Constrictibacter sp. MBR-5: one gene and its partner. The protein of the gene in region 2 interacts with the protein of the main gene of each other region in a pairwise test. Links are inferred from orthologs where the notes say so. Each region holds a gene or a part of one and is shown on either strand. Other genes may lie near its edges.

What was found.
Region 1: the proteins of secD (region 2) and pheT interact in binary tests that used the Escherichia coli proteins (3 or more experiments, as listed by UniProt). The link is inferred for Constrictibacter sp. MBR-5 from one-to-one orthologs.

The regions. Positions count from the first base shown.
Region 1 is NZ_JBEPTK010000007.1:28,532-40,071, forward strand. Bases 8,435-11,540 are described here. They hold pheT (phenylalanine--tRNA ligase subunit beta), read right to left. Parts: upstream 11,141-11,540; coding sequence 8,729-11,140; downstream 8,435-8,728. Other genes in these bases: ABIE65_RS15670 (NUDIX hydrolase), read right to left, coding at 8,435-8,593; pheS (phenylalanine--tRNA ligase subunit alpha), read right to left, coding at 11,137-11,540. Also shown: ABIE65_RS15640 (hypothetical protein), read left to right, coding at 1-787; ABIE65_RS15645 (hypothetical protein), read left to right, coding at 943-1,698; argH (argininosuccinate lyase), read left to right, coding at 1,805-3,340; ABIE65_RS15655 (hydantoinase/oxoprolinase family protein), read left to right, coding at 3,330-5,423; ABIE65_RS15660 (hydantoinase B/oxoprolinase family protein), read left to right, coding at 5,420-7,114; ABIE65_RS15665 (VOC family protein), read right to left, coding at 7,116-7,511; more of ABIE65_RS15670, read right to left, coding at 7,550-8,434.
Region 2 is NZ_JBEPTK010000001.1:166,664-177,927, forward strand. The notes cover bases 7,692-10,521. They hold secD (protein translocase subunit SecD), read right to left. Parts: upstream 9,976-10,521; coding sequence 8,407-9,975; downstream 7,692-8,406. Other genes in these bases: secF (protein translocase subunit SecF), read right to left, coding at 7,692-8,387; yajC (preprotein translocase subunit YajC), read right to left, coding at 9,999-10,457. Outside these bases: ABIE65_RS00800 (DUF4159 domain-containing protein), read left to right, coding at 1-2,268; ABIE65_RS00805 (hypothetical protein), read left to right, coding at 2,265-4,355; ABIE65_RS00810 (HAD-IA family hydrolase), read left to right, coding at 4,334-5,029; ABIE65_RS00815 (DEAD/DEAH box helicase), read left to right, coding at 5,151-6,740; ABIE65_RS00820 (Lrp/AsnC ligand binding domain-containing protein), read left to right, coding at 6,778-7,020; ABIE65_RS00825 (Mth938-like domain-containing protein), read right to left, coding at 7,031-7,402; more of secF, read right to left, coding at 7,449-7,691; ABIE65_RS00845 (enoyl-CoA hydratase), read right to left, coding at 10,550-11,264. UniProt on the Escherichia coli protein: Part of the Sec protein translocase complex. Interacts with the SecYEG preprotein conducting channel. SecDF uses the proton motive force (PMF) to complete protein translocation after the ATP-dependent function of SecA.

The DNA of each region.
Region 1 (11,540 bases), on a different replicon or contig from region 2:
TCTTTCGGCGGCGGTCTATATGGGCCTCGTCCTGGTGCCGCTGGCGGCACAGGTGGTCGCCCGCCTGCTCGACCCGTGGTACGGCGGCTACGTCGCCATGTTCAACGGCGAGGCCGGGTTCATCGAGTTGGGTACCGCCGCGCTCCTGTTTGCCGCAACGCTTCTGCTCGCGCGCACGTCGCGGCGGCTGTGGCGGGACGGGGAGCGGGCGAATGCCATCCTCGCCGCGATCCTTGCCTTCGGCGCCTTCGTCGTGATGGGCGAAGAGGTCAGTTGGGGCCAATGGCTGTTCCATTGGGACAGCCCCGACTGGTTCCTGACGCACAACGAACAGGGCGAGACGAACCTCCACAACCTGGCCTTCGTGAAGAAGGACATACCGAAGTGGCTGGTCGTGATCGGCATTGCCGTCTTCGGGGTGGTCATGCCGATGCGCGGCAGCCGGCGAGAGGGCCGGATCGGGCCGTTCGACGGCAAGATGCTGCCGACGACCGTGTGCGTGCCTGTGGCACTGGTGGTCGCCGTCTCCCACGTCGTGGTCAAACTCTTCTGGTGGATCGGAAGCATCGAACTCGAGCCGCTGATCGGCATCGACGTCCGGGAGGCGACCGAGTTCTACATCGCGCTTTTCGGACTGATCTACGCCATGTCGCTCGGAGTCCGTCTGCAGGCATTCGACCGCACGCGGCAGGTCGCCCCGACGCCGCGGCAGGCGGGGCATCCGATCCCGCGCGAGACGTCCGGTGCGAAAGCCCCGTCCGCATCACTCCCGGGAAAGACCGGCTGAGTGGCGATGCTCGGCTTCCGCGACGGGCATCCGGCCGCCTGCGCCGGCAGGGCGCGCCAGACGCATACAGCAAGCCGGCATCGCGTGTCTCGTGCCCTTGCGGCGTACCTGCATGCCGACCTACATCCCGCGCCGTCCCCACAATCGAGAGACGAATGAACCGCCGAAATCCCGACCTGCCGGCCGCGCTCTATCTCGGACTGATTCTCGTCCCGCTGCTGATGCAGATCGCGGCGCGCATACTCGCCCCCAACGATGCCGCTTATGAGGCGATCTTCAACGGCGAGATGGGCGTCGTCGAACTCGGCACGCTGGTGCTTCTGCTCGGCGCCTCGATCCTGCTGGGGCTTGAGGCGCGCCGACAGTTTCTTCGGGGAGAGCGGGCGACGGCGCTGTTGCTGGCGGTCCTCGCCTGCGGCGCATTCGTCTTCATGGGCGAGGAAGCCAGCTGGGGACAGTGGTTCTTCCAGTGGAGCAGCCCGGAGTGGTTCCAGGAGCACAATCTCCAGGGCGAAACCAACCTCCACAATCTCGGCTTCGTGAAGAAGAACGTCGCGAAGTGGGGGGTCATCGGCGCGATCGGACTCTTCGGGATCCTGATGGTCTTCCGCAATCCACCGCGGAGCGGACGGACCGGACCCTTCGACGCCCGGGTCCTGCCCACCCTGGCCAGCATGCCCGCCGCGATCGTCGCGGTCGGCTGCCATGTGGGCGCGAAGCTGCTTTGGCTCTTCTGGCAGCTCAACGACGAGGAGTTCACCGGTATCGACATCCGCGAGGCGAGCGAGTTCTACGTCGCGATGTTTCTGGTGATCTACGCCCTGTCGATGCGTCAGCGCTTCGCCTCGGCCGATGCCCGGCCCGCCGTGCAGGCGCCGTTCGTGAACGACCGCCGGTATCCAGCGGAGTGACGCAGCGGGTGTCTGCCGGGCGCGGCAGGACACGCTTCGACCCCACGGTGCGCCTCGCCGCCGATTGACTTATCCTCCCGGTCGAGACGGCGATCGGGAGTGAGACGTGGGACTTGAAGCGGGCGTATCGGAGACTGGCGAACCAGGGCTGCGCGAGCGCGTGAAGGCGCCGCCGTCCCCCGAACTGGTCGAAGCCTACTACGCGCCGGCCGTGGCCCGCGCGCTGCGCTGGTGCTTCGCCGCGGACATGCAGGTCCATCTGGCGCACGGGGTCATGCTGGCGGAGTGCGGCATCGTCGATGCCGCGAAGATCCGGCCGATCCTGGCGGCCGTGCGGGCGCTGCGCGAGGCCGGCCCCGGCGCCCTCGCCGTCGACCATACCCAGGAAGACCTCTACTCCTACGTCGAGCGCCACATTGTCCGCACGCTCGGCGTCGACGTCGGCGGCCGGCTGCACACCGGCCGTTCGCGCAACGACCTGAACGTGACCGTCTGGCGCATGGCGCTGCGCGACGCGCTGGTGGCGCTCCTGGACGATCTCGCCCGGTTCCGCGCCACGGTGCTAGACCGGGCGGCGGCCCATGCCGGGACCGTCATGCCGGGCTACACCCACAGCCAGCACGCCCAGCCGATCACCCTCGGCTACTATCTCGTCGCCTTCGCCGACGCCGTCGAACGCGATGCCCACCGCCTGACGGGCGCGCTGCGCCATGTCGACGCCTGCCCGCTCGGCGCCGGCGCGCTGGCCACCACGGCCTTCCCGATCGACCGTGATCGGACCGCGGCACTGCTGGGCTTCCCGGAACTGGTGGAGGTCGCCTACGACGCCGTCGCCTCGCGCGACGACGCGCTGGAGACGGTCTCCGCACTGGCCGTGCTGATGACCGGCCTCTCCCGCCTCGCCACCGACCTTCAGGCCTGGAACACCGCCGAATACGGCTTCATCGAGTTGGACGACTCGCATTCCAGCGTCTCCAGCATCATGCCGCAGAAGAAGAACCCGCAGGCGCTGGAATACGCCAAGGCCGCCGCCGGACAGGTGACCGGCGCCCTGGTCGCAGCCTTGTCCTCCGCCAAGAACACCGCCTTCGGCGACGTGAACGACGGAGTCACCTCGCTCAACGGCCCGGTCCTCGACGCCGTCGACACGACGGCCAAGACGATCCGGCTGCTCGATGCGGTCGTCGCCAAGCTCGCCGTGCGGCCAGAGCGCATGCTGCAGGCGACCGAAGACGGCTTCGGCACGGCGACCGAACTGGCCGACACAATCGTGCGCGAGACCGGCATGTCCTTCCGGCAGGCGCACGCCATCGTGGCACGCGTCGTGCGTGACGCCATCGCCAGCGGCAAGACCGCCGGACGGATCGACGTGGCCGACCTCGACGCCGCCGCGCATGCGGTTGTCGGTCGTCCGCTCGGCCTGTCCGCGGAGACGGTTCGCACCGCACTCGACGCGACTGCCAACGTGGCCGCGCGGACGGCGACCGGCGGCCCGGCGCCGGCCGAGATGGCGCGGATGCTGGCGGATCGGCGCACGCGCCTGTCGACGGACGAGGCGGCGACGGCGGCCGTGGCGACGCGCCTGAAACGTGCGGGCGAGATCTTGGAGGATGCTGTGGACGGACTGCTGAATGCCGAATGATGCCAGCCTCGCGCCGCCCTGGCGCATCGGCGTCGATGTCGGCGGGACCTTCACCGACCTCGTGCTCGCGGACGCGACCGGCGCCGTCCGCGTCTTCAAGGTGCCCTCCACCCCCGCCGACCCGGCGCAGGGCGTGCTCGATGCGATCGAACGCGCCGCCGAACGGCTCGGCCTGTCCGGCCCATCGGCCCTGCTCGAACGCTGTGAGCTCTTCGTCCACGGCTCGACGGTCGCGACCAACACCGCGCTAGAGCAAAAGGGCGCCAAGGCGGGTCTGCTGACCACCGCCGGATTCCGCGACAGCCTGGAGATCCGCCGCGGCATCCGCGAGAACCCGTGGGATCATCGCCCGCCGAACCCGCCCGTCCTGGTGCCGCGCCATCTGCGCCGCCCCGTGCGGGGCCGCGTCGACGCCTCCGGTGCGGAGATCGAGCCGCTGGCGCTCGAAGACGTCGAGGCCGCCGCCGAGATTTTCCGCAGCCGGGACGTCCGGTCCGTCGGCATCTGCTTCATCAACAGCTTCGCCGCGCCCGCGCACGAGCAGGCGGCGGCCGCGCGTCTCGAAAAGCTGCTGCCCGACGCCTGGATTTCCGTCTCCAGCGCCATCGCCCCGGTCGTCGGCGAGTATGAGCGCAGTTCGACCACCGCGCTGAACGCCGCCGTCGCCCCGCGCACGGTAGGCTATCTGCGCCGGCTCGAATCTCGCCTGCGCGATCTCGGCCTGCGCAAGCGCATGCTCCTCATCCAGAACAATGGCGGCGCGGCTTCGGTCGAACAGGTCGCCTCCAAGCCGGTCACCCTGCTCCTCTCCGGACCGGCGGCGGGCGTCGGCGCCCTGACCTCCTACAGCCGCGCCATCGGCTCCGACGACCTGATCTCCATGGAGATCGGCGGCACCAGCTGCGACGCCATGCTGATGGCCGGCGGGCAGGTCGCCGTGACCGACGAGTTCCAGATCGCCGGCTACCATCTCGCCCTGCCGTCCATCGACATCCACACCATCGGCGCCGGCGGCGGCACCATCGCCGGCGTCGACGGCGCCGGGCTGATGTATGCCGGCCCGGCCGGCGCCGGCGCCGTGCCCGGGCCCGCCGCCTACGGCATCGGCGGCACCGAGCCGACGGTGACCGACGCCCAGCTCGTGCTCGGCCGTCTCCGGCCCGGCCCCTATGCCGGCGGCTCCGTCACGCTCCACCGCGACAGGGCGCGCGACGCGATGGACCGGGTGTTGGCGACGCCGCTCGGCATCGACGTCGAGGCCGCCGCGGCCGGCATCATCCGGCTGGTCGAGCAGAACCTGCTGCACGCCGTGCAGCGCATCAGCATCGAGCGCGGCCACGATCCCCGACGCTTCGTCCTCGTCGCCTGCGGCGGCGCCGGACCGATGCACGGCGCCTCGGTCGGCCGCCTGCTCGGCTGCGCCAAGGTCTATATACCGCGGCTCTCCGGCGCCTTCTGTGCCATCGGCATGCTGCATGCGAATGTCCGCCACGACCTCGTCCGGGTGACCTTCGCGCCGCTCGACGACGCCGATCCCGAGCAGCTCGACCGCCGGTTCGCCGAGATGGAGGCGGATGCCCGCGAGATGCTGGCCGCCGACGGCTTCGACGACACTGCCAGCGGCTTCGCGCGCGCCCTCGACCTGCGCTACCGCGGCCAGCAGTGGGACGTGCGGGTGCCCCTCGACGAGGGGCGCATCCATGCCGAGCGGGTCCGCAAGGCGTTCGAGGCCGAGCACGAGCGGCTGTTCGGCCATCACCAGCCGGGCGGCCATGTCGAGATCACCAAGCTGCGCCTCGCCGCGATCGGCCGCCTGCCGCCGATCAGGCCGGCGGCCGCACCGGCGGCGACCGGCGCGCCCGAACCGGTGGAGCGGCGCCCCGTCTGGATCGACGCCGCCACCGGCTGGCGGGAGGTCGCCGTCTATGCCGGCGCCGACCTGCGTGCCGGGCACCGCCTGCCCGGGCCGCTGATCGTCGAGGAGGAGACCACCACCCTGATGATCGGCGCCGGCGACACGATCGAGGTCGACGCCGCCGGTAACTACGTCGTCCACCTGCCCGCCCCGGAGACGGCGCCATGAGCCCCAGACTGGACCCAGTCACCCTCGCCCTCACGCAGAATCGGCTCGACCATATCAGCCGGCAGATGGGCTGGGTCATGACGCGCACCGCGCGCAGCCCTATCTTCTCCCAGGCGCACGACTTCTCGTGTTTTCTGGCGGATGCCGAGGGCGTCCTCGTCTCCCAGGCAGACGGCATCCCGATCCACACGGGCGGCGGCGGCTTCGCCGTGCGGGCGCTTATCGCCGCCTTCGGCCACGACTTCCGCGACGGCGACGTGTACCTGCTGAACGATCCATACACCGCCGGCGGCAATCACCTGCCGGACTGGGTCATCGCCCGCCCGGTCTTCGTCGAGGGCCGGCTGTCCGGCTTCGCCAACATCCGCGCCCACCAGTCCGATATCGGCGGCGGTGCCGCCGGCAGCTACAATCCGGAGGCGACGGAGATCTTCCACGAGGGCATCCGCCTGCCGCCGCTCCTCCTCATCCGCGACGGCCATGTCCGCCAGGACCTCTGGCAGCTGCTGATGCTGAACACCCGCACGCCAGACCTGCTGGACGGCGACCTGCGCGCGATGATCGGCGCCACACGCATCGGCGCGGAACAGATCGCCGACCTCTTCGCCAGTCTCGGCGTCGCCGAAACCAACGCCTACCTGAAGGGCGTGCTCGACCATGCCGACCGCCGGCTCCGTGCCGCCGTCGCCCAGCTGCCCGACGGCGTCTATCTCGGCGAGGACCGGTTCGAGGACGACTGCTTCGTGCCGATGGACATCCCGATCAAGGTGGCGATCACGGTCCAGGGCGACGCCATGACCGTCGACTTCACCGGTTCCCACCCGCAGATCCGCGGCTTCAAGAACAGCTCCGTCGCGAACACCTGGTCGGGCGTCTACACGGCCCTGTCCTCCTTCCTCGGCGCCGACATCCCGCGCAACGAGGGCACTTTCCGATCGGTCGAGATCGTGGCGCCGGAAGGGAGCATCCTCAATCCGCGCCCGCCCGCGCCGATGACCATGAACACGATCGCGCCGGCTTGCGAGATCATCAACGCCTGCTGGGAGGCGCTGGGCAAGGCCGACCCGACGCGCAGCTGCGCCGGCTGGGGCAAGCCCGGTGCGCCGGTGACCTCCGGCACTTGGCCGGACGGGCGCACCTTCGTCATGTATCACTGGGCGGCCCAGTCCGGCGGCGGCGCCGTCGACGGCCGCGACGGCTTCCCGCAGCAGGGCGGCGTCAACTCGCTCTGCGGGCTGGTCATCCCGAATGCCGAGGCCTACGAGCAGCTCTACCCGGTGCGGGTCGTCCGTCAGGAGCTGCGCACCGACGCCGCCGGCGCGGGCGCCTTCCGCGGCGGCCCCGGCGTCGACTACGAGGTGGCGATACAGCGCCCGGTGCAGATCGCCTTCCGCGGCGAGGCCTATACCAGCCGCGGCGCCTTCGGCGTCGTCGGCGGCCGGAACGGCGCGACGGGCACAATCGCCTTCCTGCCGGAGGACGGCGGTGCGGCGATCAGTCCGAACGGCGGCTACGGCATCGTCCGCGTCGGCCCCGGCCGCATCCGCATCAGCTCGCCCGGCGGCGGCGGCTGGGGCGCCCCCGGCGATCGCGACCCGGCGCTCGTCCGCCAGGACGTCCTGGACGGCATCGTCAGCCCGAAGGCCGCCGCGGAGATCTACGGCATCGCCGGCCTGCCCGATCCGGTCTAGGTCACGACAGGTTCAGCTGCCACGACACGCCGAACCGGTCGGCGACCCAGCCGAACTTCTCGCTGAACGGATACCTGTCGAGCGGCATCAGAACGCTGCCGCCATCTGAGAGGGCGGCAAAGACCCGGTCGATCTCTTCCTCGCTCTCGCAGTCGACATAGAGCGACATGGACGGCGAGAAGGAGAAGCCGTGATCGACGGGGCTGTCGATGCACATGAACTCCTGGGCGTTGAGCGAGAAGTTCGCGAGCTTCACGGATCCTTCGGGCCCGGTTTCGCCCGCGCCGTATTTTTCCATCGACAGGACCACCGCGTCCCTGAACAGCGACCGGTAGAGATCGAGCGCTTCCTCCGCCTGCCCTTGGAACATCAGGAAGGTCTTGATCTGCTTCGACATTGATGCTCCTCGGCTTTCGGTGATGGCAATGTGGGACCTCAACCCGACCGGCGCAGCCCCGGCAGGCCCACGCCCGGCGCCGGCCGCTCGCGCAGCACCTCACGGCGGAAGCGGAACAGCGCAGCGGGGCGCCCACCCGTCGTGGCCTCCGTCCCACCCGTCGGCTCGACCAACCCGCCCAGCACCAGGCGGCGGAAGTTCTGCTTGTGCAGCGCCTCGCCGGTCAGGGCCTCGGCCACGGTCTGCAACTGCAGCAGGGTGAAGCTGCGCGGCATCAGTTCGAACAGCAGCGGCCGATGCGCCAGCCGCGCCCGCAGCCGCCCGAGTGCCGTCGCCGCAATGCGCCGGTGGTCGAGGACCATCGCCGGCCCGAGGCCGGAATCGCAGGCCGGCGGCGCCACCGGCGCATCATCGGCGCCCACCGCGCGCGCCGCATGCCATGCCCGCTGCCAGGCGTCGCGTCGCGCCTCGGCGACCAGTTCGCACTCGTAGAGCAATTCGTAGCGCTCCAGGACAGCGGCCGGGTCCGGCCCGGCACCGTCGCCGAACGCAATCGCCACGCGCTCCAGCCGACCGCGCCGCATCGCCGGACTGTCGCCGCCGTCGCACCAGCGCTGCAGCTGCGGCCGGAACCGCCGCTCGCATGGCGCTGCGTCGTCCGAGCGCCGGTCCTCCCACGGAAACAGGTCGTAGAGATCGTGCCAGCGCACGCCCTCGCGCATCCGCGGCGACGGCCGGACCAGCGCCAGATAGCCGACCGAGAGCATGCGCGGTCCGCCCGAAAGCTCGCGCGGATCGCGCCAGCGGTCGGCGAAGGCGTAGAGCTGCTCCACATGGCCGAGAGTCAGGCCGGTCTGGGCTTCCACCACCGCGCGGAGCCCTTCCTCCAGGGTCCGCTGGCGGTCGGGCAGGAAGGGTGCCGACGGCAGGGCCGCCTCGGCGCGGCCGGTGGCCTGCTCGGTGCAGTGGGGCTCGTCGAGCACCAGGAGCCGCGGCCGGGCGTCGGCGACGGAGATGACGGCGGCGCACAGTCCGACCGCGATGTCCGCGGTCGCGCGCAGCTGGGCTGCGTCCTGTGCCATGTCATCCACCGCCGCCTCGCGCCGTCGCTCCGTGCGTGCTTCGCCTGCAAAGGTGACCGCAGGCCGTGCGAGGTCAAGCAAAACCGGTGTGACGGTCACGCCGCGTGGCACATATCGCGGGACACGGGGCGGCGATCAGCGGCGCAGCGTGCCGCCCGTCGCCTTCTCCACCGCGGCGACAATGCGCTGCGACACGGCCTCGATCTCGGCCTCGGTCAGTGTCGCCTTCGTCGGCTGCAGCGTCACGCTCACGGCCAGCGACTTGCGGCCCTCGCCCAGGTTCGGGCCGGCATAGACGTCGAAGACCGATATGTCGGTGATCAGCGCCTTGTCCGCCTGACGGACCGCCTTGGCCACTGCGTCGGCCTGCGTCACCTCGTCCAGCACGAAGGCGAAGTCGCGTTCGACTGGCTGGAAGGGCGACACGCGCAGCATCGGCTTCGCCTTGCCGGCACGCGCCTTCGGCTGCGGCACGGCGTCGAGGAAGGCCTCGAACCCCACGGCGCGGCCGTCATAGCCCAGATCGGCCAGGACGCCCGGGTGCAGTTCGCCGAACAGCGCCAGCACCTTCGGTCCGAGGCGCAACGCGCCCGACCGTCCCGGGTGGTACCAGGCGGGCGCGTCGGTCGAGACCTGCAGGTTGGCGACCGGCGCGCCGGCCGCCTCCAGTGCCGCCATTGCGTCGGCCTTGGCGTCGAAGGCATCGACCGCCCGCGGTGCCACCGCCCAATGGCGCGCCCCGGTCCGCCCCCAGCGCAGGCCGGCGGCGACCAGCCGCTGATCCGTCGCCGCGACGCCGCCATATTGCGGCCCGACCTCGAACAGCACGCCGTCGGCGACGCCGCGATCGGCGTTGCGCCGCGCCGCGCCGACCAGGTTCGGCAGGATCGACGGCCGCATCCGGTCCAGGTCGGCGCTGATCGGATTGGCCAGCGCCATCTCCGGCTGCCCGCCGCCGAACAGCACGGCCTCGCTCGACCGCAGGAAGGAGAAGGTCACCGCCTCGGTCATCCCGCGCGCCGCCAGCGCACGCCGCGCGCGTACCGCCCGCTCCTGCTCCGGCGCCAGCGCCCGCTTCGGCAGAGTCGTGTCCAGGGTCAGCGGCGTGACCGGAATGAACTCGTAGCCGTAGATCCGCAGCACTTCCTCGACCAGGTCGGCCTCGGCCTCGATGTCCGGCCGCCAGGGCGGCGGCACGACCGACAGGCGGCCGTCGGCACCGTCCGTCACCGTGCAGCCCAGCGCCTTCAGGATCCGCTCGCAGTCCGCGGCCGAAACGTCGACGCCGCCCAGTTCGCCGACGCGCGCCGGCCGCAGGGCGATCGTGCGGCGCCATTCGGGCGGCGCGCCGGCGATCACCGGGTTGCTCGCCTCGCCGCCGCACAGTTCCAGCATCAGGCGCGTCGCCGCTTCCATCGCGGGCAGCACGGCCTCGGGATCGACGCCGCGCTCGAAGCGGTAGCGCGCATCCGAGTGAATGCCGAGCTTGCGGCCGGTCATCGCGGTGCGCAGCGGATCGAACAGCGCCACTTCCAGGAAGACGTTCACCGTCTCTTCGGTGCAGCCGGTCGGCTCGGCGCCCATGACCCCGCCCAGCGCCTGCGGCCCCGCCGCATCGGCGATGACCGTCATCTCGCCGTCCAGCGTGTATTCGCGGCCGTCCAGGGCCAGCATCGTCTCGCCCGGCCGGGCGAGACGCGGCGTGATGTCGCCGCTCAGTTTGTCCGCATCGAAGACGTGCAACGGACGGGCGATGTCGATCGAGAAATAGTTGGTGATGTCGACCAGCGCCGAGATCGGCCGCAACCCCACCGCCTTCAGCCGCTCCTGAAGCCAGCGCGGACTCGGACCGTTCTTCACGCCACGGAAGTAGCGGCCGACGAACATCGGGCAGGCGTCCGCGGCCTCCGGCGGGAAGTCGAGCCGCACGCCGATCGGGCTGTCGAAGGCCGGCGCCACCTTGTCGTTCCACCCGTGGAACGGCTTCAGGTCGCCGATGCCCGCGGCGGCGAGGTCGCGCGCGATGCCGCGCACGCCGGCGCAGTCGCCGCGGTTCGGCGTCAGGCCGATCTCGATCAGCGGGTCGTCCAGGCCGAGCACGCGGGCGAACGGAGCGCCCAGCGGCGCGCCGGGATCCAGTTCGATGATGCCCTCATGCTCGTCCGACAGGCCGAGCTCGCGCTCGGATACCAGCATGCCGTTGCTTTCGACTCCGCGGATCTCGGACTTGCGCAGTTCCAGGCCGCTCGCCGGAATGACGGTGCCCGACGGGGCGAAGACGGCCATCATGCCCGTGCGCGCGTTCGGCGCGCCGCAGACGACCTGCACCTCCTCGCGCCCGGTGTCGACGATGCACACCCGCAGGCGGTCGGCGTTCGGATGCTGCTCGGCCTTGAGGACCCGCGCGACGGTGAACGGCGCCAGCGATGCGCCGCGATCGACCAGCGCGTCGACCTCCAGGCCGATCAGCGTCAGCGTCCGCGCGATGGTGTCGAGGCTCGCCTCGGTGTCCAGATGGTCGCGCAGCCAGCCCAGCGTGAGCTTCATCGCGCCAACCCTCCGGTCAGGCTCGGCACGTCGAGAGGCGCGAAGCCGTAATGGCGCAGCCAGCGCATGTCGGACTCGTAGAAGGTGCGCAGATCGGGGATGCCGTATTTCAGCATCGCGATGCGCTCGATGCCCATGCCGAAGGCGAAGCCCTGCCAGCGCTCGGGATCGATGCCGCAGTTCGCCAGCACCTTCGGGTGGACCATGCCGCAGCCCAGGATCTCCAGCCAGTCGCCACCGGCGCCGATCTTCAGTTCGCCGCCCGCGCGCGAGCAGCCGATGTCGACCTCCGCACCCGGTTCGACGAAGGGGAAGTAGCTGGCGCGGAATCGCACGGGCAGGTCGGCCACGTCGAAGAAGGCGCGGCAGAACTCGATCAGGCACCCCTTCAGGTGGCCCA
Region 2 (11,264 bases):
GCGGCGGCAAGGCGCCTCGACGGCCTGTCTTTGGATGCGCCGGCGTCGGTGCGCTGGATCGCGGAAGGCGTCGAGGGGCAGGATGTGGCGGTGCTCGCGCGACGCCTCCAGCGGTTCGGCCGCCTCGAAGTCGTCACCGATCCGCGGGCGGAGGCGGCCCGTCTGATCCGTGCGCCCCGACGCGACGGCTTGACGCTGACGCTCGTGGCGGAGCGCGCCGCCGCGATCGGCCCGGAACGTCTCTTCATGCGCGGCCTCGCCACCGACGGACGCACCGTGCTGCGTGAGGAACTCGCCTTCGCGCCGGACGCGACCCAGGCGGAAACCGCCCGGGACCTCCCAAGCGAGATTCTCAACGCGCTGGCCGTACTGCGCATCGACGAGGAGCCGAGCGCCGGCGCGACGTTCCTGCTCGACGAAGGCTGGCGCCGCCGCCCGGTCGGCATCGCCGTCTCCGGCGCGGTCCAGTCCGGCCACCCGCTGCTCGACGACCTGCACTATCTGACCCGCGCTCTCGCGACCTACACCGATCTGCGCAGGGGCTCCCTGTCCGAACTGCTCGACGGCCGTCTGGCAGTCATCGCCATCACCGATGCGGTAACCATCCCGGATGATGTGCGCCCCCGGTTGGACGCCTGGGTCGAGGCGGGCGGGGTGTTGCTGCGCTTTGCCGGCCCCGACCTGTCGGACGGCCGCGACGACCTCCTGCCCGTGACGCTGCGCGTCGGCGGCCGCGCCCTCGGCGGTGCGCTGTCCTGGTCGCAGCCGCAGCCGCTGTCGGGCTTCGCGGCCGACGGCCCCTTCGCAGGCTTGGCGCCGCAGGCCGAGGTGACGGTGTCGCGCCAGCTCCTCGCCGAGCCCAGCATCGACCTCGTCCAGAAGACCTGGGCCAGCCTCGCGGACGGCACCCCGCTCGTCACCGGCGCACCGAACGGCAAGGGATGGCTGGTCCTGTTCCATACGACGGCGTCTGCGGACTGGTCGTCGCTGCCGATGTCGGGCCTGTTCGTTCAGATGCTGCAGCGGATCGTCGCCCTCAGCCAGGGGGTGACCGGCGGCGACGCCGAAGGCCCCCTGCCACCGGTCGAAGTGCTCGACGGCGCCGGCCGGCTCGAACGGCCGACACGCCCGATCCGACCGATCGCGGTGTCCGACATGCTCCGGACGGCACCCGGACCTGATCGGCCGCCCGGATTCTACGGCGACGCTGCGGGGGTCCGGGCCTTTAACCTGAGCCCCTCCCTCGCGGCGCTGACGCCGTTTCCGCGAGACCTGCCGGGAGGTGTCGCCATCGGCACCTTCGGCCGCGGCACCGCCGAGCGCGACCTGAAGCCGTGGCTTCTGGTCGGCGCCGTCCTGCTGGCGCTCGCCGACCTGATGATCGCCCTCGGCCTGCGCGGCCATCTCACCGGACTCGGCCGCCCCCTGCGGCGCACCGCGGCCGTCTCGTTCGTCGCGGCGGCGGGACTGGCCGCGGGACTGGCCGCGGGCGCCCCGCTTGCCGAGGCCCAGACCGCTGAACCGAGCGTATCCGAGGAGGCGGCGCTCGCCGCCACCCTGAAGACCCACTTGGCCTATGTCCGCACCGGAGTCGCCGATGTCGACCGCATCAGTCGCGCCGGCCTCGGTGGACTCAGCCGGACCCTCAGCCAGCGCACCTCGATCGAACCCGGCGACCCGATCGAGGTGGATATCGAGACCGACGAACTCGCCTTCTTCCCGCTGCTCTACTGGCCGGTCATGCCAGAACAGCCTGCGCTGACGTCGCGTGCGCACGGGCGCCTTCTGGCCTATCTGCAGAACGGCGGCACCGTATTGTTCGATACCCGCGACCAGGGCGCCGTCGCCGGAACCCTCGATCTCGGCGCGCAGCTGGTGACACCGGAGGGCCGGAAGCTCCGGGAGATCCTGCGGGGGGTCAACCTACCCTCGCTGACGCCGGTCCCGCCCGATCACGTCCTGACCAAGGCGTTCTATCTCCTGCACGATTTTCCCGGCCGCTGGACCGGCGGATCGGTCTGGGTGGAAGCGACGTCGGGGAATCGGAACGACGGCGTCTCGCCCGTGATCATCGGCGGGCACGACTGGGCGGGCGCCTGGGCGACCGGTCCCGAGGGGCAGCCGCTGCTCCCGGTCGTTCCGGGCGGTGAGCAGCAACGCGAAATGGCGTGGCGGTTCGGCGTGAATCTCGTGATGCATGTCCTGACGGGCAACTACAAGACCGATCAGGTGCACGTTCCCGCCATTCTGGAGCGGCTCGGCGAATGAGCGCGGCTCTCACCAGCATCGCGTTCAGCCCGTTCGTTCCCTGGTGGACCATCGGGGCCCTCGCCACCGTGGCCCTCCTCCCGATCTGTTTCGGCTTCGTACGTAGTGCACGGGGCATGGTGTGGCGCGCCGGTATGCTGGCACTGCTGCTGCTCGCCCTCGCCAACCCGTCGCTCGTCGAGGAGCAGCGGCGGCCGCAGCAGGACGTTGCCCTGCTGGTCGTCGACGAATCGGGCAGCCAGGGCGTCGGCGACAGGACGGCGCAGCGCGAAGAGGCCGTCGCCAGGCTTCAGGAGGAACTGTCGGACCTGCGGGATCTCGACGTCAGGGTCGTTCGCGTCGGCGACGAGAAGCTGGCGCCGGGGACGGAGCCGACAGAAGGCGGCACCCGGCTGTTCGGCGCCATCGCGCGCGAACTGGCCGATGTACCGGTGCAGCGCCGCGCAGGCACCATTCTCGTCACCGACGGACAGGTGCATGACGCGCCCTCGGCCGGCGACGCACAGCCCGGTGCGCCGGTGCACGCCTTGCTGACCGGTCGCCCCGCCGAACGCGACCGGACCCTGCGCATCGTGCGCGCCCCCGGCTTCGGCATCGTCGGACAGGAGGTCGAGGTCACCATCCGGGTCGACGACCTGCCGCTCTCGGGCGATCGCCCCACCGTCGTTCCCGTGGCGATCCGCCAGGACGGGCAGCCGGCACGGACGCTCAATCTGCTGTCGGGGCGCGACGAGATCGTCCGCATCCCCATCGAACGGGCGGGCGGCACCGTGGTCGAGTTCGAGACAGCCTCTGCGCCCGGCGAACTGACGGACATCAACAATCGCGGCGTCGTCGTCATCAACGGCGTCCGCGACCGGCTGAGGGTGCTTCTGGTCTCGGGGCAGCCCCACGCGGGCGAACGCGTCTGGCGCAACCTGCTGAAGTCGGATCCGGCGGTGGATCTCGTCCACTTCACGATCCTCCGCCCGCCGGAGAAGCAGGACGCGACGCCGATTCGGGAGCTTTCGCTGATCGCCTTCCCCATCCGCGAGCTTTTCGAGGTCAAGCTCTCCGAGTTCGATCTCGTGATCTTCGACCGCTACTCGCGCCGCGGCGTCATCCCGCAGCTCTACCTCTCCAACATCGCCAAGTTCGTTCAGGACGGCGGCGCCCTGCTGGAAGCGGTCGGCCCCGGCTTCGCCGAACCGTTCGCGACGCTCTACCGCACGCCGCTGGGGCAGGTCCTGCCGAGCGAGCCCACCGGACGCGTGATCGAACGCGGTTTCCGGCCGAAGGTGACCCCCCTCGGCGAGCGCCATCCGGTAACCGCAGGCCTCGCCGAGCGCGCCGCGCGCGGCGCCCCATGGGGCCGTTGGTTCCGGCAGGTCGACGCCGACGTCCGCGAGGGCGAAACGCTCATGACCGGGGCCGACGACCGGCCGCTGCTCGTCCTCAGCCGTATCGGCGAGGGCCGTGTCGGGCAGTTGCTCAGCGATCACATCTGGCTCTGGGCGCGCGGCTTCGAAGGCGGCGGGCCGCACGGCGAACTGCTCCGCCGCATGGCGCACTGGCTGATGAAGGAGCCCGACCTCGAGGAAGACGCCCTGCGCGCCGAAATCTCGGGCGACCGGCTGCTGATCCAGCGACAGAGCCTGGCGCCGGATCCGGCGCCGGTAACCATCGTGGCACCCGACGGGACGCGCACCGAGGTCACACTGGAGGACGGCACCGGCGGCCACTCCACCGCGTCCGTTCCGATCGCCCAGGCGGGCCTCTATCGCATCGAAGACGGGTCGAACACCGCCATAGCCGCCGCCGGCCCGCCGAACCCCGTCGAGTTCACCGATGTCCGTGCCACGACGCGGCGGCTGACGCCGGCTGCGGAGACGACCGGCGGCGACGTGCGCTGGCTGGTCGACGGCATTCCCGACATCCGTCGTGTCCGCCCGGATTCGGGGGCGCATGGCCGTGGCTGGATCGGACTGCGCGTCAACGGCGACTACACGGTGACCGGCGTCCGCGAGATCCCACTGCTCCCGCCGCTGGCGCTGCTGGTCCTGATCTGCGGCAACTTGGTGGCTGCATGGCGGCGCGAGGCACGCTGACCATGACGCCGCACGCTTCGACGGACCTCGTGATCTTCGACTGCGACGGCGTGCTGATCGACAGCGAGTCGATTGCCTGCCGGGTCGATGCCGCGTGCCTCACCGAAGCCGGCTTTCCGACGGAGGCGCACGAGGTGCGCAGCCGCTACGTCGGGATCGGCGCCGCAGCCATGTTCGCGGACCTGGAGGCGCGCCACGGTCGTCCCCTGCCCGCCGGCATTCCCGATCTGATCCATGACCGACTCGCGGCCGCCTTCGAAGCCGAGTTGGAAGCGGTTCAGGGAATAGCGGACGTGGTCGCCGCCCTGCCCTGCCGCACCTGCGTCGCGTCGAGCAGCGGGCCCGAGCGGCTCCGACACTCCCTCGGCCTCGTCGGCCTGTACGAGCGCTTCGCCCCCCACATCTTCAGCGGGACGCAGGTCGCGCGCGGCAAGCCGGCACCGGACCTCTTCCTGTTCGCCGCCGGCCGGATGGACGTTCCGCCGCACCGGTGCCTGGTCGTCGAGGACAGCCTCGCCGGCGTGGAAGCCGCCGTCGCGGCCGGAATGCGGGTCATCGGCTTCACCGCGGGAGGCCATTGCCTGCCGGGACACGGCGCGAGGCTGAAGGAGGCCGGCGCTTTCGCTGTCGCGGCGGACAGCGGCGCGCTGTCTTCGCTCCTCCCCTCCCGCTAGGGTCGCCCCTCGCTGTTCCGCAGACTGCGCCGGGGCCTTATCGACCTTTGACATGCGGACCGCGGAGGCCCATGTATCAGCAGCGAATTCACAACGATCGCGGCGAGTATTTTTCATTCTCATGACTTTTGCTGATCTCGGACTTGGCGACGGTGTCCTGCGTGCCGTAGCCGATGCGGGCTATACGCAGCCGACGCCGATCCAGGAGCAGGCGATCCCTGTCGTCCTGATGGGACGCGACGTCCTGGGGTGCGCCCAGACCGGTACCGGAAAGACGGCCGGTTTCACGTTGCCGATGATCGAGATCCTCGCTGCGGGCCGTGCACGGGCACGGATGCCGCGGTCGCTGATCATCGAGCCGACGCGCGAGTTGGCGGCCCAGGTGGCCGAGAACTTCAACGTCTATGGCAAATATCACAAGCTCTCGATGGCCCTGCTCATCGGCGGCGAATCCTTCACCGAGCAGCAGCGCCTGCTCGAGCGCGGCGTCGACGTGCTGATTGCGACGCCCGGCCGCCTGCTCGACCTGTTCGAGCGCGGCAAGATCATCCTCACCGACGTGAGGGTGCTGGTGATCGACGAGGCCGATCGCATGCTTGACATGGGCTTCATCCCGGACGTCGAGCGGATCGTGTCGCTGCTTCCGCCGCTGCGCCAGACGCTGTTCTTCTCGGCGACGATGGCGCCGGAGATCCGTCGTCTCGCCGACGCCTTCCTGTCGAACCCGAAGGAAATCTCCGTCGCACCGCCGGCCTCGCCGGCTCTCACGGTGGAGCAGCATCTCACGATCGTCCACGACGAGGACAAGCGCGAGGCGCTACGCGAACTGCTGCGCGCCGAGGATGTCCGCAACGCGATCATCTTCTGCAACCGCAAGCGCGACGTCGACATCCTGTTGAAGTCGCTGGTAAAGTACGGCTTCGACGCGGTTGCGCTGCACGGCGACATGCCGCAGCACAAGCGGACCGAGACGCTCGATCGCTATCGCACGGGCCAGGTTAGGCTGCTGGTGGCAAGCGACGTGGCGGCACGCGGCCTCGACATTGACCATGTCAGCCACGTCTTCAATTTCGACGTGCCGATCCATGCCGAGGACTATGTCCATCGCATCGGCCGCACCGGACGTGCCGGCCGCAGCGGCAAGTCGTTCACGCTCGCGAGCCCCGACGACGGCCGCTTCGTCGAGGCCATCGAGAAGATGCTCGGCCGCGCGATTACCCGCTTCGTGATCCCGGACATCGAGCCGACGGAGTTCGCGGCGGACGAGGACGGTGGGCGGCGCGGTCGCGGTCGCGGTCGCAGCCCGGCACGCGGCGCATCTTCGCCGAAGCCTGCCGCCGAGCGCTCCAGGAGCCGAGGTCGCAAGCCCGCCCAGAGCGAAATCGAGGCGCCGCTTCAGGCCTCTGTGCCGGCCCCCGTGCGAGTGGACGCGGTCGAGATCGTGCCGTCGCCGACCCCACCAGCGCATGCGCCAGCCTCCGTCGAGGTCGACGAGCAGCGCGATGCCCCCCGGCGTCGCCGTCCCGCCGCCGCGCGGCCGACACCCGCCCCTGCGCCAGCCGAGCGCGTCGAGGCCGCCAACGGCCGCGACGATCGTCGTCCGCGGCGCAGCGGTCGGCACGAGCAGGACGACGAACCCGCGCCCCTCGGACTCGGCGACCATGTTCCCGCGTTTCTGCTGAGGCCGGTGCCGATCGCCCGCGCGCGCTGAGGCGCAAGACCTCGCGACGCCCACACGGGAGCAGCGCATGAAGCCGATCTTCGTGATGATCAAGTGCGAGCTGGGCAAGGCCTACGACGTGGCCGATTCCCTCGTGCAGCAGATCGAGCAGGCGTCCGAGGTCTACTCCACCTCGGGAGACTATGATCTGCTGGTGAAGTGCTACCTGGACTCCGATGCCGACGTCGGCCGCTTCGTCACCGAACGGCTTCAGACGCTGCCCGGCATCAAGGACACGTTCACGCTGATCACCTTCAAGGCGTTCGCCTGAGCGGTCTGCCTCACTCCACCGCGATCAGGGCCGCGGCCACCCGCCGCCCCTCGGCCATCAGCACATTGAACGTGCGGCACGCCGCCCCGGTCGCCATCGGCTCCAGGACGACGCCTCCCGTGCGTAATGGCTGGCGGATGGAACGCGGTACGAGGCACATGCGCGGCCCGCATCCAAGCAGCAGCAGATCCACGTCGGCCGCAGTGATGCCGGCGAAGCTGCCCTGATCGATCTGATCGAACGCGGCAATCCGCCAGGGCTCCGTGCGGTCGGGGAAGACGATTACCGAACCCTCGTGAACCGTGCCGCTCACGCGGAAGCGGCCGGCGCCATAGCTCTCGATCACCTGACGACCCGGTGTCTTGGCCTGGGCGAGTTCCATCTCTCACGCCTCCTCAGCCGCAAACGCGGCGCAGCCAGCCGAAGGCTCAGGTGGCTTCCGGCTGGCTCGCCTCGATGGCGTCCTGCTGCGTTCCGGAACCCGTTCCCGGGCGTAGCCCCAGGTGGAGCAGCACGGGTACCGCGATCCACACCGAAGAATAGGTCCCGATGATCACGCCCCAGATCATCGCGAAGGTGAAACCACGGATCACCTCGCCGCCCAGCACGTAGAGCGCGCCCAGGGCGAGCAGCGTGGTCAGCGACGTCAGCAGCGTACGGGACAGCGTCTCGTTGATGCTCCGGTTCAGGATCTCCGTCGTCGGCAGACTCTTGTAGCGGCGGAGATTCTCGCGGACCCGGTCGAAGACCACCACGGTATCGTTGATCGAATAGCCGATGATCGTCAGCACCGCCGCGACCGTCGACAGGTTGAACTCGATCTGCGTGATCGCGAAGATTCCGACGGTCACCGTAATGTCGTGCAGCAGCGCGATCACGGCGCCGACGCCGAACTGCCACTCGAACCGGAACGACACGTAGATGAGGATCGCCAGCAGCGCGAGCCCGACGGCCATGAAGCCGGACTGGATCAGTTCCTCACCCACCTGTGGGCCGACGTACTCGACGCGCCGATACTCCACCCCCGCACCGAGTGCCTCCTTAACCCGCTCGATCGCCGCAATCTGGGCCTGCTCGTCGCCCTCCTGCTGCTGGAGCCTTATCAGGATGTCGCGGGGGCTGCCGAACTCCTGCAGGGACACGCCGCCCAACCCGAGATCGGACAGCGTTCCGCGCATTGCAGCGGTGTCTGCCGGCTCCGCCGTCCGAATCTCGATCAGCGTGCCGCCGGTGAAGTCGATGCCGAAGTTCAGTCCCTGGACGGCGAAGGCCACCACCGACACCACGATCAGCAGCGCCGAGGCCATATAGGCCAAGATCCGCTGTTCCATGAAACGGATCGTCGTACCGGGTCGAACGAACTTCATCGGTCGCATCCGGCTCTCCTCAGATCGGAAGGGTCTGCGGGCGCCGCCGACGCAGCCACAGCACCACCATCAGCCGCGTGACCCAGATGGCCGTGAACATGGACGTCACGAGGCCGATCGCCAGGGTGACGGCGAAACCGCGCACCGGACCCGACCCGAAGATGTACAGCAGCATGGCTGCGATCAGCGTCGTCAGATTCGCGTCGACGATGGTCGTCAGGGCGCGCTTGTAGCCGGCGTCCACGGCCGAGATCGGCGTGCGTCCCAGCCTCACCTCCTCGCGTATCCGCTCGAAGATCAGCACGTTCGCATCGACCGCCATGCCGATGGTGAGGACGATGCCGGCGATGCCGGGCAGCGTGAGAGTCGCCTGCAGCACCGACAGGGACGCCACGATCAGCGACATGTTGAAGAGCAGCGCGATGTCGGCCATCAGGCCGAAGAGGCCGTAGGCGAGCACCATGAAGATCACGACCAGAACCATGCCGACGATGCTGGCGATCTTGCCGGCATCGATCGAATCCTGACCGAGGCCGGGACCGACCGTCCGCTCCTCCAGGATCTTCAGCGGCGCCGGCAGCGCACCAGCCCGCAGCAGCAGCGACAGGTCCTGTGCGCCCTGCACCGTAAAGCTGCCGGAGATGATACCCTCGCCGCCGAGGATCGGCTCCCGGATCACCGGGGCGCTGATCACCCTGTTGTCGAGCACGATGGCGAGCGGCTGGCCGACATTCTCCTGCGTCGCACGGCCGAATCGGCGCGCACCCTGGGTGTCGAAGCGAAAACGCACGACCGGCTGACCATCCTGGAACGACGGCTGTGCGTCGATCAGATGCTCGCCGCTGACGATCGGGCGGCGGCGGACGACATACTCCGTCTCCTGCCCCTGTGAACTCGTTCCGGGCAGCAGAACCGACCCGGCCGGTAGGCGGCCCGCCCGTGCATCCGCCGCGGTCGCGGTTGTATCGGCCAGATGGAAGTCCATCTTCGCCGTTTCGCCGAGCAGGCTCTTGATCCGCTCCGGGTCGTCGACGCCGGGCAACTGCACGATGATGCGGTTCTCGCCCTGCCGCTGGATCGTCGGCTCCCGCGTACCGGTCTCGTCGATGCGGCGGCGGACGATCTCGATCGACTGCTGGATCGCGCTGTCGCGGATCTGTCTCTCTTCCGCCTCGGGCATGGCGACGGTGACGAGCGCGTTGTCACCGACGGTGACGTCGACCGTGCTGTCCTCGGCGCGGATCAGCCGGCGCACCTCGTCGGCCCGCTCCGGCTCCCGCAGGGTGAAGCTCACCACGCGGTTGCGCGTGCCGAGATTGGTATAGCCGATGTTCTGCGGACGCAGGGCGGCGCGAACGACGCCCTCCAGCGCCTGGACGCGGTCGCGCACGACGGCGTCGACCTCGACTTCGAGCAGCAGGTGCGAACCGCCCTGCAGGTCCAGGCCGAGATTGATCTTCTGCACCGGCAGCCAAGTCGGCAGCCCTTCCAGCGCGCGGCTCTGGAAGAAGTTCGGCGCGGCATAGATCACGCCCAGGAAGCAGATCGCGAGGATGACCCCGATCTTCCACTTGGCAAAATATAGCATGTGAGCGCCTCCGCGCGGCTGCGCTAGCCGCCCTTGCGCCCGAACAGACCGCTACCCTTCTTCGCCGGGGGCTGCTCGGCGGACGCATCCTCGACCGTCTCGGCCGGCTCATCGACCTCCGGTGCCGTCTCCTCGTCCGGCTCGGGCTCCTTCTTGGTCCGCGTCGCCGGTGCCGGTTTTGCCAGCACCTCGATGATCTGGGACCGCACGACCCGTACTCGCACGCCCTCGGCGATCTCGACCTGGACCTCCGCGTCGTTCACGACCTTGGAGACCGTGCCGATGATGCCGCCCGCAGTAACGACACGGTCGTTGCGGCGCAGATTGCTGACCAACTCGCGATGCTGCTTGACCTTCTTCTGCTGCGGCCGGATCAGCAGGAAATAGAAGACCGCAAAGATCAGGATCAGGGGCAGGAAGGCCGCGATGTCGAATGCACCCCCGCCGCCGGCAGCCTGCGCATAGGCCGGTGAGATCAACATTTTCGCTCCAAAAGCTCCGCCGCGAAGAGGGCGGGACTATACAGACTGGTCCACCGCATGCAACTGCGGCGGACCGGCGCGGAAGGCGGAACTCAGCGGTTGGAGAAGCGCGGCTGCCGCTTCTCGGCGAACGCCGCCATGCCTTCCTTCTGATCCTCGGTCGCGAAGGTCGAGTGGAACAGGCGCCGCTCGAACCGCACGCCTTCCGCCAGCGTCGTCTCGTAGGCCCGGTTCACGGACTCCTTCGCGATCATCACCGAAGGGCGCGACTTGGCGGCGATCGCCTCCGCGGTCTTCATCGCCTCGTCGATCAGGTCTGCCGCCGGCACGACCCGGCTGACGAGCCCGGAACGCTCGGCCTCGGCCGCGTCCATCATGCGGCCCGTGAGGACCATTTCCATGGCCTTCGACTTTCCGACGAAGCGCGGCAGGCGCTGTGTGCCGCCGGCCCCCGGAATGGTGCCGAGATTGATCTCGGGCTGGCCGAACTTGGCATTGTCCGCCGCGAGGATGAAATCGCACATCATCGCCAGTTCGCACCCGCCGCCGAGCGCATAGCCTGAAACCGCCGCAATTACAGGCTTGCGGCAGCGTGTCACCCGCTCCCAGCCCTTCGTGATGAAATCTTCCAGGTAAACGTCCATGTAGGACTTCGACTGCATCTCCTTGATGTCGGCCCCGGCGGCGAACGCCTTCTCGCTGCCGGTGATCACCACCGCGCCGATGTCGTCGTCGTCCTCGAACGCATCGAGGGCTGCAGCCACGTCGGCCACGAGCGCGCCGTTCAGCGCGTTCAGCGCCTTGGGG